DNA from 3 places in the Robertmurraya sp. FSL R5-0851 genome. Region 1 is predicted to be linked to each of the others. Evidence: riboswitches for the same ligand, from Rfam matches in the RefSeq annotation. Region 1 holds a riboswitch; each other region holds the start of a gene.
The links. Region 1 has a riboswitch for cobalamin ahead of cobJ (precorrin-3B C(17)-methyltransferase). Riboswitches for the same ligand answer to the same signal wherever they lie in the genome.
Positions count from the first base shown of each region.

Region 1 (5,886 bases):
GTTTCTTATGTTGGGAATAGAGTTTATGACTCTAAAAAATAAATCGACACGCTCTCTCTTATTAGGCAATCCTAACATCATCATTCGAGATGGTGTTATGGACAGAAAGTTACTTACAAAGAACAAATTGGATGTAAATCAAGTATTGAGTATACTCCGTCAAAATAATGTCTTTTCAGTTCGCGAAGTCAAATACGGTATATTGGAAGCTAATGGGCAAATAAGTTTATTATTAAAATCCAAGTATCAAAAACCAGACAAGCAAGATCTCAATCTTCCAGAAAGTCCAGTAGACCTCCCAACATCGTTAATTATAGATGGGGAAATTTTATGGGATAATTTACATAAACTCGGATTTGATCAACAGTGGTTAGATAACCAATTAACTACCAATGGATATGATAATGTAAAGCGTATACTTTACGCAGATTGGCGAGAGAGTGAAGGCATACATGTAAGTCCTAAATAAAATTTGTTAGGATAAGAGCACATCAATTTTCTTGGTGAATATAAACTTTAGTCTTCAACAATCAGGCGCTTTAATGAAGTAACTAAAGCCTAATTTTTCACTTATAACACCGAGAAATTAGACTTTTTATATTTTGGTTTCCTTAACGTTGTAAATCCGCATTTTCCTGACGCTACCCCATGAACAGGATTTTGATTCAGAAATTATCCCCTTTGAAAAAGAAATACAAGACGCATTGGATCGTATAAGTGAGGGATAATCATGAATACTTTGTCCCGCTCTATAATAAATTACATGAGGTCCCGCTGAATAATAACTAGTTAAATGACAGAAATTATGGAGTATGTAATGAGTTCAGGAGGGATTGACATGTTAAATATTATAGAAACTATTATGGATGCAATGAAATCACAATCTGACCAAGACAAAGACCAACCTCTTCATGTGGGAGAAGTGATGGCGTGCTGGATATATTTATCAGGCCTTGAATTAGCCAAAGTATCTGTTCAAGCGGGGATCAATACGACTTCTGATGAGGAACTTAAAGCGATTCTTGAAGAAGATATGAAATTAGGGAACAGTCAAAGACAAAGACTCCATGATTTCTTGATTAAGGAAGGGGTTCCGTTACCTACTGCCCCTGAAGATATGCCAAAATCAGATTCTAATGATATTCCTCTTGGTGTTAAATTAACGGATGATGTACTTGCAAATGAGTTATCCTTAAAGATTGTTAGTTTAATTATGCAAGCTGCTGGTGCTGCATCCGAATCCATTCGTACAGATGTGGGTTTAATGTTTATTCAATTTCAAGCTGAAAAATTTGCATTTGCTACTAGATTAAAACATTTGATGCGTAAGCGCGGTTGGATTAGAGTACCACCTTTTTACCATCCGCCTGGAACCCAGATTTAGGATCATGTGGGGACAGGTTCACTGTCCCATTTTTTCGTGGTTTTGCTAGCTATATTGAAATACATATATTTTTCTAAAACAGAGTTATCCTAACTCACAGTAAAAGTGATATTCATGAACCCAATCATTTTGTGGGGTTTGAATGAATATTAGTTTTACTAGTTATTTAAAATCGGTTTTTTAAGTAAATAACAGAGAAGCTCGTCCTCGCTAAGAGGATGGCTAAAATAGTAACCTTGAAGCATGTCACATCCGTTTTCAGTTAGGAATTTTGCTTGTTCAGATGTTTCTACACCTTCTCCAATGACCTTTAACCCTAATTTATGTGCCATAAAAACCTGGTCCTCTTTATTTTGTGAAATATCCTTAATGAAAGAACGGTCGATTTTTAAAGTATTAATAGGAAAAGACCTAAAATAACTGAGGGAACTGTAACCTGTTCCAAAGTCATCAATGGATATAGAGACACCGAGAGACTTTAAATCCTTGAGTATCGCAGTTGTAAGTTGAACGTCTGCTGTCATACTCTCTGTGATTTCGAAATGTAATCTTTCAGGCTTTATCCGCTTGTTTCTAATGATGTTCGCCACCATTGACACAAAATTGGGTTGGTAAAACTGACGGATGGAAAGATTCACGGCTACGTTGATGTAGTCATATCGTTTGACGCTAACATCTGCAATTGTCTACAGGCTTGTTCAATCACCCATGTACCAATTGGGATAATCAATCCATTCTCTTCTATTCCATTAAGTGGAATATTCTAGTGGAGGTTTTTATTAAATTTTCAAAAAAAATAGTATGTTAACCGAGTTTATATGGTATATTTATAAAAAATTTAATAATTAAATTTAAATAAGTGCTCACATTTGTGAGGTAAAAGGGAAACTAGTGAAAGTCTAGTACAGCCCCCGCTACTGTAAGAGCTGATGAAATTACAATGCCACTGAGAAATCGGGAAGGTGTAAGAGTAAAAAGAAGCTTAAGTCAGGAAACCTGCTTATTTAAACGACACTTGCTTTTCGGTGGGAGAAGTATAGGCGGGACAATTATACCTATTGTTTTTGTATTTCAGTATGCTTTTTATACTGTCATTTCACATGCCTGTATTCCCTTTAAAAGGAGTACAGGCATTTTTATTTGGAGGAAAGCCTATGAAAAAGGGGAAAATTTTTGTTGTTGGCTTCGGTCCCGGTGATCGGGAGCATATTACTAATCGAGCTGTAGTTGCCTTGCAGCAAAGTGATTGTATTATTGGCTATAAAACATACGTGGAGCTAATTGAACATTTGGTAACAGCAAAATCCATTGTCAGTACGGGTATGACTGAAGAAGTGTCACGTGCACAGGATGCAGTAAAGAAAGCGGAAGCAGGTCATATTGTCTCAGTAATTTCCAGCGGAGATTCAGGGGTATATGGCATGGCTGGATTAGTGTATGAAGTGCTGATTGAGAAGGGTTGGACTGAGAAAGATGGAATTGCGGTTGAAATTGTTCCAGGTATATCAGCCATTAATTCTTGTGCGAGTTTATTGGGGGCGCCAGTCATGCATGATTCCTGCACGATCAGCCTAAGTGATCATTTGACGCCTTGGACTGTAATAGAAAAGCGTATTGAAGCAGCTGCGATGGCGGATTTTGTAATAGCTTTATATAATCCGAAAAGCGGTCGGCGAACACGACAAATTGTAGAGGCACAAAATATTCTATTAAAATATCGTTCTCCTGAAACACCGGTGGGACTTGTGAAAAGTGCTTATCGTGAAAATCAAAATGTTGTGCTCACAACACTGGCTGAAATGCTTGAACATGATATTGGAATGCTAACAACGGTTATTATTGGGAACTCTTCTACGTTCTTTTATGACAATAAAATCATTACCCCTCGAGGTTATCAGCGAAAATATACTTTAGGTGAAGAGAAGCAAAGCTTAAAACCGCATCAGCGTTTGAAAAAGGAAGCCGAGCCATGGGCGTTGAATCAAGAAACCGGGGAAGCGCAAGCTGGGTATGAGCAAATTGAAAGAAAAAAACAAGAAGTTACCTCATTAGATTTGGCCTTAAAGGCTTTATCCATGGTGACTAAATCAAAAATAGAACATCTGCATGTAGTTCAGCAGCCAATCGAAGATATATTTGAATTTGCTGTTTCACCTGGTGTTGCCAATAAATTTATTACGCCTGATCAAATGCGCGTATTGGCAGAAACCATTGGCGACACAGGCACCATGGAATATACACCGGATCATCGTTTTTTAGTAAAGATTCCAACAACACAGCCTGAATCGATAGTTGAAAAACTAGAACAGAATCATTTAACTGTCATGCCTGTGGGCGATGTTTTAAATGTAAAAGCTTGTGATTTTTGTTACGGGGAAAAAGCAGAATCGATTCCATACGCAGAAGAAATAGCAGCAAAATTAGGGGGCTTAAAGCTTCCAAAAGAATTACATATTGGTTTCAACGGCTGCGGTATGGCATGTTATCGGGCAGTATTCGATGATATCGGGATCGTTTACCGCAAGAAAAAATTTGATTTATTTATTGGCGCAAAGCCGGTTGGCCGTACGGCCCATGCTGCACAGCCTGTAGCAGAGGGAATTGAAACCGATCAACTGCTGCCGTTACTTACGAAAATTATTGAAGAGTACAAACAAAATGCCCATCCCAATGAACGCCTTTTTAAATATTTTAAACGCGTGAAAAGTATTCAGTATTTTAACTACCAGGATATGAGCTCCAAAATTGAAGTCGAGCCGGCACCATGTGGAGATTAGGAGGAACACATGATTTTATTTTTAGCAGGCACAAGTGATGCGAGAGCATTAGCCATTCAATTGCAAAACCAAGGCTATCCTTTATTAGCAACAGTTGTCACAGAATCTGCAGCCGAAAGTTTAAATGCCCATCATATTCCATATCAGGTAGGGCGGTTATCAGTTGATGACATGATGGCGCTAATTCAGAAGCGAAAGATGACCTGTGTCATTGATGCCAGCCATCCATATGCGGAAGAAGCGTCGAAAACCGCAATGGCAGCAGCAAAAGCATGTGATATTCCCTATATTCGTTATGAAAGGCCAGAAGAACAGTTTATATCTCCACTAATTACACAAGTTGATAGTTATGAAGAAGCAGCTAAATTAGCTCAATCTCATAAAGGAACGATTATGCTGACAACAGGTAGTAAAACGTTAGAGATATTCGCCAAGTATTTAATACGTGATGAAATCCGGCTTATTTGCAGAATGCTTCCGAATATAGGAAATATGGAAAAGTGCCATAGTTTAGGTATTAAACAAAAGGACATTATTGCGATCCAAGGCCCATTTTCGCAATCATTAAATAAAGCGCTATGTGAGCAATTCAATGTGACTCTAATGATTACAAAAGAAAGCGGCAAAGTGGGATCTGTAGATGAAAAAATGACAGCTGCTCTGCAATTAGGGATTCCTGTTATTTTAATAAAAAGGCCAGTGATTTCATATGAAAATTTTTGTACTTCTTTTGAAGAAGTAACTCAACTATTGGGAGGTTTTATTCTTGGCAAACATGAACTTTAATACAAAATTTATTCCTATAACGGTAGATCCAGACAAGATTTATGATCACAGTTTCGCCATTATTAAAGAAGAAATGGGTGAACATTCATTTACAGAAGAGCAATGGCTAGTTGTTCGGAGGGTGATTCACGCTTCAGCAGATTTTGAGTTAGGCCGTAGCATGATTTTTACACCTGATGCCATTGAGGCAGGGATTCAATCGATTTTAGCAGGCCGTCATGTAGTGGCGGATGTACAAATGATTGAAAGCGGTTCTGGCCGCAAACGATTCCAAAAACATGGCGGGGACTTGCATTGTTATATTGCGGATGAAGATGTCTCAAAGGAAGCAAAGGCTCAAGGAACAACACGGGCTATTATTTCCATGCAAAAAGCAACGCGTTTACATGAAGGAGGGATTTATGCCATTGGTAATGCGCCAACCGCGCTGTTGGAGTTAATTCGTTTAATTAAAGAAGGTGAGGCAAAACCGGATTTAATTATTGGAATGCCAGTTGGCTTTGTTTCAGCGGCAGAGTCGAAAGCCGAGTTAGCAGTGCTGGAAGGAATTCCATTTATTACGAACGTAGGGAGAAAGGGTGGCAGTACAGTGACAGTCGCTGCACTTAATGCCATTTCGATTATGGCGGATGAACGAGCAAAAGAAACGAAATAAAAAAGACCCTTCACAAATGCGCCATGGCTACACGACAGGAGCCTGTGCAACAGCCATGACAAAGGCAGCATTGCACGCTCTTGTCGTAGGAAAGGTACCAGATGAAGTCACGATTTATTTACCGGCTGGTCAGTATGCAACATTTAAAGTATCCGCATTTCAAGTGTCAGAAGACAGGGTAATGTGCGAAACGATCAAAGATGCCGGGGACGATCCTGATGCTACCCATCAAGCACGAATTCAGAGTACCGTTTGTTATTCAAAAGAAAAAGGCATTCATTTAG
Region 1 covers NZ_JBBOOE010000001.1:2,393,187-2,399,072, reverse strand. The annotation lists gene MKX65_RS12080 (DUF421 domain-containing protein) at 1-469, shown strand, start outside; gene MKX65_RS12075 (DUF3231 family protein) at 839-1,384, shown strand; gene MKX65_RS12070 (EAL domain-containing protein) at 1,543-2,067, opposite strand; cobalamin riboswitch at 2,225-2,402, shown strand; gene cobJ (precorrin-3B C(17)-methyltransferase) at 2,539-4,161, shown strand; gene cobK (precorrin-6A reductase) at 4,171-4,947, shown strand; gene MKX65_RS12055 (precorrin-8X methylmutase) at 4,937-5,602, shown strand; gene MKX65_RS12050 (cobalt-precorrin-5B (C(1))-methyltransferase) at 5,577-5,886, shown strand, end outside.

Region 2 (5,886 bases), 1.6 Mb from region 1:
AAGAAGTTACTTTCGGTGCTTCCACTGATCGGAACGTTTGGTACATCTAGCTCAAGCAGACCTTTCGTAATTCCCTTTACGAGTTCTTCCCAAGATCCATCTCCGCAGAAGTTTTGAAGAATCACTGCTTCAGGAATAGCCCCCGCCGAGTAGCATTCCATAGCTGCCACACGAAAAGTATAATAACCAACGATATCGTAAGGAACCTGTACCGCATCGAGCTTCTTTAACCCGATCGCCCCGCTATTATCAGAAGCTACCACAAGGGTTTCTTTTCCCATTTTAAGTAATTGAACATCTCTCATTTTTGAAATTTCCCCGCTACTGCTGGTTTCATGATGCTAGCTAATCGTGGAGCAACGATCACAGCTAAAACGGTATTAAAGATAGATGCAATGAGTAAAGAGGGAACCAGACTAATATAAAATGCTTTTGAGATTAAAAAGATAAATGGGAGGGGAGCTGCAAAGGTATTACCTAGCACGAATAAAATAGACGCCGTCCACTTGCTGCCTTTTTGATAAAAATAAGCAAATATCCATGTAAGTATTGCCATTTCGATAGCGATTAAGAAATGCATAGGTCCAAGAGGCATTCCTCCGATTAATGCTGATACCATATGGCCTATTCCACCGACGATCGCCCCTGGGATTCCTCCTAAAAGCGCGGCAGCAACGATTGCTGGAAACGAATCAAGCGCGACACTTCCGATGATTGCTGGAATTTTCAACATGCCACCTACAACTGTTAAAGCGATAAACACAGCCATCCAAGTTACTTTTTCCACCTTCATTTTTTCTTCCTCCTTTTGATTTGCAATTACTTCATGCGTTGCCCAATTCCGTACCAAATATGATCCACTCGATCACATAGTTGGACCGTATCCTGAAATGTCCATCCTGCATCATCACGCCATTTCCGATCTGCTTTTTCAACAGGTACAATTCCTCTAGTAATATCTGACCCAATGATGACGAGTTTTCTCTTGCAACCATCCTTTTCCCATTGATCCCAATTCAATAGTGTCTCTTTCCATATTTGTCTTACTTTATCTGATTCGTGTTGCAGCGATAAATCCCTGATCCAATACTCGATTCCTTCAACCACCACTAAGGAGTCAGTAGAATCTTCACTAATCCAGTCATAATATGAGCATTCATAAGCTTTTATCCAACTTACTCGTGGATACTGACCCAAACAAAAATGGCTACGTACCCACTCGGCTTTTCCGTTACATGCTCCTCCCATCACGAAATACAACGTCATCATCCTCCTTTTTCATGCAAATTGGAATTCCTGCTTCCACGAGATACGCTTCCTTTGCCCTTGCAACGACCTGTTGATTTAACCTTCCAAGGATCTTTGCATACACAAGAACAAGGTCACTAGAGTGAATCGGTTCATTCAAGATTTCATTACTAACGACGATGAGGGTGTGACAACTTTTCTGTACCGAAAGGATCCCCTCTATGATTGATATCCTGATTTCCTTATGAAAAGACGGGTCCATCAGCCTCTCCTCGGTTTGAAACAAACGGTTGTTTAATAGATTCGTTAAGCAGTCAAAGAGCACAATATCATTCGGTTGAAAAACAGTGGAGAGGTTATGTAAAAAATAGGGTTCCTCCCAAGTTACCCACTGGTGCTCGCCTTCATTTCTTTGCTGTTGATGCCTTTTAATTCGGTCCTTCATTTCCTCATCAAAAGCAACTCCTGAAGCAATATAGTGGAGATTTCCTTGAGTTTTCTTTGTTAGCTCCATGGCTGTTTTCTCAGCAAAACTGCTTTTTCCACTTCTAACCCCACCACTAATAAATATCAGCTGTCCAGCCTCCGCCATGCACTCATCACCTCTAATAACCTTTCATGCTCGTTTGCTCCCTTAATCGCCAATCGTAGCCACTTTCCGTCAAGTCCTGGGAAATTCATCGTATGCCGTGGAATCATCCCCTTTTCCATCAAAAAACGGAAAAACGGAAATGGATCGGAGACTTTCGTATCTTTTAGCAAATAAAAATTTACGTTTGAAGGAGAATAAGAGAATTCCTGATCACGATAAAAAGCCTGTAGCCTCTCCCGCTCCTTTTTTATCAATTGAATGGTTTGTTCTATATAGTCACTTTCTGACAAACACCATTCCCCCACCTTCATAGCTATCGCATTCACACTCCAATGCGGTTTGCTTTCCCTAATTTTTGCTAGCAGGGCTTCATTGGCCATTAAGTATCCTAAGCGGATTCCTGGAATGCTGAACATTTTGGTCATGGAACGAAGAATGATCATGTTCTCGCAATGTTGGAGACAGGAAACGATAGATTCGTACTCTTCAATAAAGTCGTAAAAGGCTTCGTCGACGATAAGCAAGGTTCCGTATCGGGCACATTCACGGGCAAGAATCTCAATCGTATGTTTCGGAAAAAACATTCCCGTTGGATTGTTTGGATTGCACAGAAATACAGCGTCTACTTCTCGTAAGCTCACTAGTAATTCATCTAAGCGTAATTCCCAGCTGTCTACATCCATCAAGTGGTAGCGTACCTCACATTGATTCACTCGGCACGCTTCTTCGTATTCGGAAAAGGCTGGTTGTACGATGAGCACTTTTTTACCAGTGAGCAGTCGTCCGACCAAAGAAATAAGCTCCGCCCCGCCGTTCCCCACTAAGATTTGCTCTTTTCTTACTCCTTCTTGCTTTGAAAGCAAACCTGTTAGCCTTCCTGCCGTTGGATCCGGATAATCAGATACAAGAGGAAACAGCTCATTCCACCTGCCCTTTACTGTAGCCGGTGGACCGAGCGGATTAATATTGGCGCTAAAATCAATCACTGTTTCAGGCATGTCGAGATGTAGTGCTTTATATAAAAATTGTGGATTAGCTCCGTGCATAGGCCACTTCAACGATCATCCCTCCAATCCATAATAAAAGTAAAAATGTGAGTACCGTTCGAGTTAAAATACCGTTGGCTTGCAAAATATGCTCCGCAGTGACAGGAAAATAAGATTCTCCCATTTTGGCTCGATCGGAGCGAATACCCTTGTAATAGTTGATTCCTCCGAGCTGAATCCCAAGTAAGGCAGCCACAGCAGCTTCTCCCCATCCACTGTTTGGGCTTGGATGTTTCTTCGCATCACGAAGGACAATTTTCGCTGACTCCTTTACCGAGGATCGGACCGGCTTATTGCTTAAGAGCATACAAACGGAGGTTAGGCGACTCGGTATCAAATTTAACCAATCATCAAGCTTCGCCGACGCCCAGCCAAACTCCATGTATTTATCATTTTTATATCCAACCATCGAATCGCAAGTATTGACTGCACGGTACAGCATCGCTAGAGGGGCACCACCGAGAAATGCCCAAAATAAGGGAGCAGTTACTCCGTCACTTGTGTTTTCTGCGACCGTTTCAATCGTCGCGCGAACCACCCCCTGTTCATCAAGTTGATCCGTATCACGGCCAACGATAAACGATAGCTTATGGCGAGCTTCAACGAGATCCCCCTTTTTTAACGGACCGTACACCGTCAACGCTGCCTCCTTTAAGCTTTTTTGAGCAATCGTCGTCCAGATGATCACCGCTTCAACCACAATGCCGACCATGAGATGAACTTGATAAGCTAGCATCGTAATCAGGAGCGTAATTCCCACAACGAGCAGGAGAAGCGTAACTACCATAGCCACTCCCTTCCATTTTTTCCGCGTCCCTTTATTCCACTTTTTCTCGAACTTGTAAATCAGCGTTCCGATCCATTTCACCGGATGTGGCCAATCGATCGGATCACCGAGAAGTAAATCAATAAAATAAGCAATCGTCATGGCCAATAAATGTTGAAGAAACATGGTTCCCCCCCCCTAACAAAATAAAAAACATCTCCACATTGAAATGGAGATGTTGGAATAAGCTTCTTCCTTATGTAAGAAACCGACCACACCACCTATCCTCGTAGGTACACGGTGTCAAGATATAGTCAGGTTTCCTGGCTGATGGTCATTGCTTTCTGCACCTTCCCATGCAATTCCTTATTGCACAGTGGTTTTTACAGTATGCTCCCATTTACAGTGGCGGGACCGCGTTGGACTTTCACCAACTTCCCTAGACTTCTAAAAAGAAGTACACCTATTCTTGCTCATATTTACTTTTCATATCTTAATACTAATCTTGTAACAAAGGAATGACAAGGCAATCGCTGACATATTTTTTTCATTGTGACAAATCGGAACCGCCATTCACTGCCACCATAAAAATATTAAAAGCGACAAAATAGGACAAATGAAGACAACTTTTAAAATCTACCAAATGAATCTTTTGTCATCTTTCTTTACAATTCTCCTTCTATTTGTTAAAATTTTTTAATAATTTAAAACATTAACACCATTGGTTTTTAATAGATTGGGAGGGAATTATTTTGGCAGAATTAAGAAGTAATATGATAAAAAAGGGATTTGATCGTGCACCACACCGAAGCCTTTTGCGTGCGGCTGGGGTAAAAGAAGAGGATTTTGGTAAGCCATTTATCGCAGTAGTTAACTCCTACATTGATATCGTGCCAGGACATGTGCACTTACAAGAGTTCGGGAAAATTGTCAAAGACGCTATCCGTGAAGCAGGTGGAGTTCCATTTGAAATGAACACAATCGGTGTCGATGATGGAATTGCAATGGGTCATATCGGCATGCGCTACTCGCTACCAAGCCGTGAAATCATTGCTGACTCGGTTGAAACGGTTGTCGCTGCTCACTGGTTTGATGGAATGGTTTGTATCCCGAACTGTGACAAGATTACTCCTGGTATGTTAATGGCATCACTTCGTTTAAATATCCCTACTGTTTTTGTAAGCGGTGGACCAATGAAGGCTGGAGTAACTAGCGATGGCAAAAAGATCTCACTTTCTTCTGTATTCGAAGGCGTTGGTGCATACCAAGCTGGAAAACTTGATGACAAGGGACTATTAGAATTAGAACAGTTTGGCTGTCCGACATGTGGATCTTGTTCAGGTATGTTCACAGCAAACTCGATGAACTGTTTAGCAGAAGCGCTTGGATTGGCTCTTCCTGGTAATGGAACGATTTTAGCTGTAGCGCCTGAGCGTAGAGATTTCGTTAGGAAATCAGCAACACAGTTAATGGAACTGATTGAAAAGGATATTAAGCCTCGTGATATCGTTACAGAAAAAGCAATCGATAACGCGTTTGCCCTTGATATGGCATTAGGTGGATCTTCCAATACTGTACTTCATACTTTAGCATTAGCTCATGAAGCAGAAATCGATTATCCAATCGGAAGAATCAATGAAGTAGCGGCTCGTGTTCCTCACTTGTCAAAGCTTGCTCCAGCTTCTGACGTGTTTATTGAAGACTTGCATGAAGCAGGCGGAGTTTCTGCGGTTCTAAACGAATTATCCAAGAAAGAAGGCGCCCTTCACCTGGATACATTAACCGTTACAGGGAAAACACTTGGTGAAAATATCGCTGGCTGTGATGTTAAGAATTATGATGTGATTCATTCCATTGATAATCCATTTAGTGAAAAGGGTGGACTTGCTGTATTATTCGGAAACCTTGCTCCAGATGGTGCCATCATTAAAACAGGTGGAATCACGGGTGGAAACCGCCATGAAGGACCTGCTGTTGTGTTTGATTCACAAGACGAAGCTCTTCACGGCATTGCAAACGGAAAAGTGAAAGAAGGCGACGTTGTAGTAATCCGTTATGAAGGACCAAAAGGTGGACCTGGTATGCCTGAAATGCTAGCCCCAACTTCTCAAATCATGGGAATGGGACTTGGTGCAAAGGTTGCTCTTGTAACAGATGGCCGCTTCTCTGGTGCTTCACGTGGATTGTCTATCGGACACGCATCACCAGAAGCTGCAGAAGGTGGACCATTAGCG
Region 2 covers NZ_JBBOOE010000001.1:3,974,343-3,980,228, forward strand. The annotation lists gene MKX65_RS20400 (ATP-binding protein) at 1-305, opposite strand, end outside; gene MKX65_RS20405 (ECF transporter S component) at 302-793, opposite strand; gene MKX65_RS20410 (bifunctional adenosylcobinamide kinase/adenosylcobinamide-phosphate guanylyltransferase) at 820-1,251, opposite strand; gene MKX65_RS20415 (bifunctional adenosylcobinamide kinase/adenosylcobinamide-phosphate guanylyltransferase) at 1,232-1,840, opposite strand; gene cobD (threonine-phosphate decarboxylase CobD) at 1,819-2,898, opposite strand; gene cbiB (adenosylcobinamide-phosphate synthase CbiB) at 2,873-3,838, opposite strand; cobalamin riboswitch at 3,949-4,134, opposite strand; gene ilvD (dihydroxy-acid dehydratase) at 4,405-5,886, shown strand, end outside.
Region 2: another riboswitch for cobalamin. It lies ahead of cbiB (adenosylcobinamide-phosphate synthase CbiB); the one in region 1 lies ahead of cobJ (precorrin-3B C(17)-methyltransferase).

Region 3 (5,886 bases), 170 kb from region 1:
CCTAGTATTGTTTTTTCTGGAACTTTGGCTGCTATTTTTGCTCCAAAGTGTCCCCCTACTACTGAACCAAGTGCTAGAAATAGAACTTTCTCCCATAAAATATGGTCAAACATCATATGAGAAATGGATCCGATCACTGCTGTAATCAAAATAAAAAATGAGGAGGTTGCAGTCGCGATATGCACAGGAAAGGTCAGTAATAATACCATCGTTGGAACCAATGACCGATCCCCCACCAATACCAAATAAACTCGATAAGAATCCAACCAGGATGGCAATAAAGGTACCCACCTTTAGATTAAAAGAATATGAATATTCCTTACCTGTTGAGTCTACTATTGTTCTATTCGTTGTCGGCATGAGGGATATTCCCTTACTAGGCTTCACAATTAAGCTGATGGCCATCAATAACATGAATAATCCAAAAGATATAAAGAATGCCTTACTTGTAATAAAATCGGCTATCCAAGCTCCAAGTATAGAACCCGGTACCATAGCAAATGCAAATAAGCCACCACTTTTATAATCGATTCTTTTTTGCTTAGCAAATACAAACGTACTCGTGAGGGAGATAAACACTAAAACAGCCATGGATGTTCCAATAATGTCCGCAACGGGATAACTATATAAAAGCGCTAAACTAGGGACAATAATAAAACCACCACCAAGCCCAACCAGTGAACCAAACATAGCTGCAATCATACCAATTGACAGCAATACAATATTCTCCATTCTACTCTCCTAATTTTTTGTTGTAATTAATTGATTAGCTCTCAATATGTTCTTTGTAAACCTGAACATTTCTTTCGACTCTGTCAAATACACTTCGGTTATGAGAATCAAGTAACTTTTTCGCTTCATCAATATTTTTCTCATATAAATATTCAACTAATTGTTCATGTTCACTAATCGATTTTCTAACATCTTCCTCTTTCATAAATGCTACATTTTGAATAGATAACAAGATATTCCCTAAACGATCGTAATTCGATTTAATTACTTCACTTTCACTTGCTAATATCAATTGCTGATGAAATTGGTAATTTAGTTCCGCATACTCATAACTTTGTTTATTAATTTCCTTTGTTTTATTGATAATATCCTCCATAGTTTGGAGATAGTTTTCATTATTTTTATTCCTTAATTTTTCAAGAGCCATATTTTCTAGGAAACATCTAATCTCGATCAAATCCTTTGTTTCCTCAGAAGAAAACCCCCGTACTACGGTTCCTTTCCTAGGAATTCTTTTTACAATTCCTTCAACCGTTAACAAATAGAACGCTTCACGAACTGGTGCCCTGCTGGTACCAAATGCTTCAGCATATTGGGCTTCTACCAATTTTTCACCTGGAAGCAATTTTCCTAAAAGAATATCTCTCATAATTGTTTCTTTAATCAAGTTTGATAATGCGTTATTATTGAATAACTCATTGTTCATTCTTACACCTCCCCTGAGATACATTTCTCTCTTGTCGACTGTCGACCATACAGAAATACTTGTTGTACAAAATATTAATCTAACAATTAACAAAATTCATTATTCATGTAAGGTCACTTAACATCATATTTACCATTACACAAATAAAAAAACCAAAGTCCAAAAAGAGCACCCTAAGAAATGGTGCTCCATGAACTATTACAACCGATACTCAAACCAATCAAAATACGCAGGGTTTTTAGAAGCACATCCATTTCCTGTGGCATAAAGTCCTAAGAAAACCCCTGTAAATCCACCTGTTACTTCCGTTGATATAAGACAGCATTCTCCAGTACCTATGGTAATCGACTCCCTACCCCGTGATTGATAAGTGAATGTAAAGTTTTTGGCATCTGCCTGAACCGACAGAATAATAGAATCTTGTTCATACTCATTCTCCGACTCTACTTTCCAAAGGGAACCAATCCTACGTCTGACAAAGACCTTTTTCACCCCATTACGGATTCCCACCGCGATCTCATAATGAAATCGCTCATTCATGAAGACGGTCAGTCCAGCCTCTTCCCCTTCCTCGGTTGGTGAAAACTCAAAAAGTGTGGAGATGTTACAATCAAAGTGCTGTTGTCTTTTGCCAACAAAAGTATTCTGTTCCTCCTTCAGCAATCGTTAAATAGTAGGTTCTGTTAATATTGTAAAGGTAAGGTCCTTCAGGATGAGCACCGCCCGTTCCTTCCCAAATCAATCGTATAAGCGGAAATTTTTCGGTTAAGCTCCCGAATAGAGCTTGGTTCGGGGTATATAAGCGGAGTTTAACCGATTAAGCAAAGCAAAGTTACCCATTTTCTGGATTTTCGAGTCAATAGTCGGATTCTCTCCGGCTATTTTAGCTATTTTCAGTACAATTTCAAGATTAAGAGAAATTTTTCCGCTTATTTATCAAACTCAGTTAGTGCTTATGAACTTGTATCACTTTCGGGTGCTTTAATAATAAAGGAAATAGACATATTTGCATCTCCAATCCTTTTTAACTTTGTGTATGTACTTCCTTTTACAGTTTTACACCTCAAAAATAAACACGTTATCTTAAGATAAGGAGAGTTTTTTATGGTGCAGAAATGGACATGAAGGATAACATCTTTAGTAGTTTGAGAGATGTTCTATTTACTTGGATAAACGGATCTGTTTCAAAGAATTTTCAAAATTCTTTTTGACAACCTGAATTTAACATGCTAATATGATTAACAAATTCAAACATGTAAATATCAATATACAATATACTCTTATTCAGAGAGGTGGAGGGACAGGCCCTATGAAGCCCGGCAACCATTTAACAGATTTGTTAAAAAGGTGCTAATTCCTGCAAAGCATATAGCTTTGATAAATAAGAGAGGATAAGGACCTCTCTATTTTTTAATAGAGAGGTCTTTTGTTTATAAGATAAGCCATATTTATATTTTTCTATTAAAACTTAATACAAAATGCAACAGATGCTTTGTATGTCATGTACTTAGCTTAAAAGGGAAGCCCGGTGAAAATCCGGCACGGTCCCGCCACTGTAATGGGGAGCGACTTATCAATGAACCACTGTTTCATATTTATGAAATGGGAAGGGATAAGAAGCTGTGAACCAGAGTCAGGAGACCTGTCTGTTGTATGCACTTGTACTCTACGGATGTATAGAGAGGAGTGAGGAATACGTGTTGAGAAAACCAGACTGTCTCAACTCTAGTTAACTATGCGTATGAATCTCTCTTTTCTCATTGAAAAGGGAGATTTTTTGTTGAAGACGAAAATACAATCAAACAAGGAGTGTAAAATAACGATGGTAAAAAGCTCAAATTTAGGTTATCCAAGAATTGGTGAAAACCGAGAATGGAAAAAAACGCTCGAACAGTTTTGGACAGGCAAACTAGAAAAAGAGACATTCTTACAACAGATGGAGGAAATCCGCCTTTCCTCTCTTCAGAAACAAAAGGAACAAGGAATTGACTTCATCCCTGTTGGTGACTTCAGTTTGTATGATCATGTTCTCGATACAGCTACCATGTTCGGTCTTGTACCGAAACGATATGAATACACGGGAGGTAAAGTATCACTTGAAACATATTTTGATATCGCACGAGGTACGAAAGGTGCGGTTGCATCTGAAATGACTAAATGGTTTAACACAAACTATCACTATATTGTTCCAGAACTTTACGAGGCAGTCCCTTCCCTTGTGGAGAACCGTCCCCTTCAATTTTATAAAGAGGCGAAACAAAAACTGGATATTCTCGGAAAACCAGTGATTTTAGGACCCATTACCTTTGTAAAACTATCAAAGGGCTATAAAGACAATGACTTAAAAACAGTAGTTGATCAATTTGTCCCACTTTACGCTACTATTTTAACTGAATTACAAGAAGAAGGTGTCGAATGGGTACAAATCGATGAGCCAATCCTAGCTACAACGATTTCAGAAGAAGACATGGCTCTATTTCACGATGTTTATAAACAGTTGAATGATGCAGCTCCGAACATTAAGGTGATTTTACAAACTTATTTTGAAAGCATTGACCATTATGAAGAGGTCATCTCCCTTCCTGTTCAAGGAATTGGACTTGACTTTGTACATGATAACAATCAAAACCTCGCTGCTTTGAAAAAGTTTGGCTTCCCACAAGATAAAGTGCTAGCTGCCGGAATCATTGATGGGCGTAACATATGGCGTGCGAATCTAGATGATAAGTATTCCCTTCTTTCAGAAATTGCGGAAGTTGTCTCAAAAGACCGTCTGATCCTACAGCCTTCATCCAGCTTGTTACATGTACCTGTAACCGTTAAGAATGAAGAAACACTTGAGGAAGTGTTAAAAGAGGCATTATCGTTTGCTGATGAAAAATTACAGGAGATTGTTCTACTGACCAAAGGCTTACAAGGTGGGAAAGAAACCATACAGAAAGAAATTTCAGCAAGTAAAAAAGCGATTCAAGCACTAAATCATTCAGCCTCTCGTAACAACACACAAGTTCAAGAAGACATTCAAAACTTGCGTACGTTTAGAGCTGAACGGGAGACAACATCTGAGGTTCGTCAACAGATTCAAGATGAGACTTTTCAATTGCCCCTTCTTCCAACGACCACAATTGGAAGCTTCCCACAAACACAAGAAGTGAGGAAACAGCGTTTAAAATGGCGTAAAGGCGAGTTAACTGATGCGGATTATCAAGAATATATAAAAGCGGAAATGAAAAAATGGATTGACATTCAGGAAGAACTGGGTCTAGATGTGTTCGTGCATGGCGAATTTGAACGGACAGATATGGTTGAATATTTTGGTGAAAAATTGGCCGGTTTTCAATTTACCAAATTCGGCTGGGTCCAGTCATATGGTTCCCGTTGTGTCAAGCCACCTCTTATTTATGGGGATGTATCCTTTCAAGAACCGATGACTGTCAAAGAAACGGTATATGCCCAGTCGTTAACAACCAAGCCTGTAAAAGGAATGTTGACAGGTCCTATTACCATTTTAAACTGGTCGTTTGTACGAGATGATATTTCACGCTATGAGGTTGCTAATCAAATTGCCCTGGCGCTTCGAAAAGAAGTGGAAGTTCTTGAGGAAAATGGAATCCGTATGATTCAAGTGGATGAACCAGCCATTCGTGAGGGGCTACCACTAAAACAGGAGAAAAAGGAAAGTTACTTAGATGCTGCGGTTTATGCTTTTAAACTTGCCACAACATCCGTACAAAATGAAACACAAATTCACACACATATGTGTTATTCAGATTTCAAAAATATCATCGATGCCATTACAGCGCTTGATGCGGATGTTATTTCAATCGAAACATCTAGAAGTCATGGTGAATTGATTCACGCCTTCGAAGAACATACGTATGACAAAGGCATCGGTCTCGGTGTCTATGATATTCATAGTCCACGTGTACCAAAGCTTGAAGAACTGACAAGAAACATTGATCGTGCCCTTCAAGTCCTTAACCCAAAGCTGTTCTGGATCAATCCTGACTGCGGGTTAAAAACAAGAGGGATGGATGAGACCATTGCTTCACTGAAGGTAATGGTAGAAGCAGCCAAACAAACGAGAGAAAGATTGCTCGTGATAAAAGGATCATAATTTAGATACGGTATAAAAGAAAAGAAAGAGCCTATTTTGAAGAATGATTGTTCAGAATAGGCTCTTTCCCTATATAGAAAGAAGAGACGGCATTTGGGATTTTTTCAAAACAACAAACTTTACGAAAACAGCCTTTTATAAAACCTCACTTACTTGTGATACCGTTCACCGCCTCGGACAAAAATGAGGTTCTCTTGGATTTATGAGTTCTCGAGTAACCAGCAAAAGTGAAATAAGCGGAGATTTTTCCGTTAAATGCAGAATCGAGCTCGTTTCGGGTTAAATAAGGGGAAGTTTTCCGCTTATGCAAAGAAAAATCCCCCATTTTCTA
Region 3 covers NZ_JBBOOE010000001.1:2,219,246-2,225,131, forward strand. The annotation lists gene MKX65_RS11245 (sulfite exporter TauE/SafE family protein) at 1-209, opposite strand, end outside; gene MKX65_RS11250 (sulfite exporter TauE/SafE family protein) at 106-732, opposite strand; gene MKX65_RS11255 (FCD domain-containing protein) at 767-1,438, opposite strand; gene MKX65_RS11260 (beta-xylosidase family glycoside hydrolase) at 1,637-2,101, opposite strand; SAM riboswitch class I at 2,716-2,826, shown strand; cobalamin riboswitch at 2,907-3,102, shown strand; gene metE (5-methyltetrahydropteroyltriglutamate--homocysteine S-methyltransferase) at 3,255-5,555, shown strand.
Region 3: another riboswitch for cobalamin. It lies ahead of metE (5-methyltetrahydropteroyltriglutamate--homocysteine S-methyltransferase); the one in region 1 lies ahead of cobJ (precorrin-3B C(17)-methyltransferase).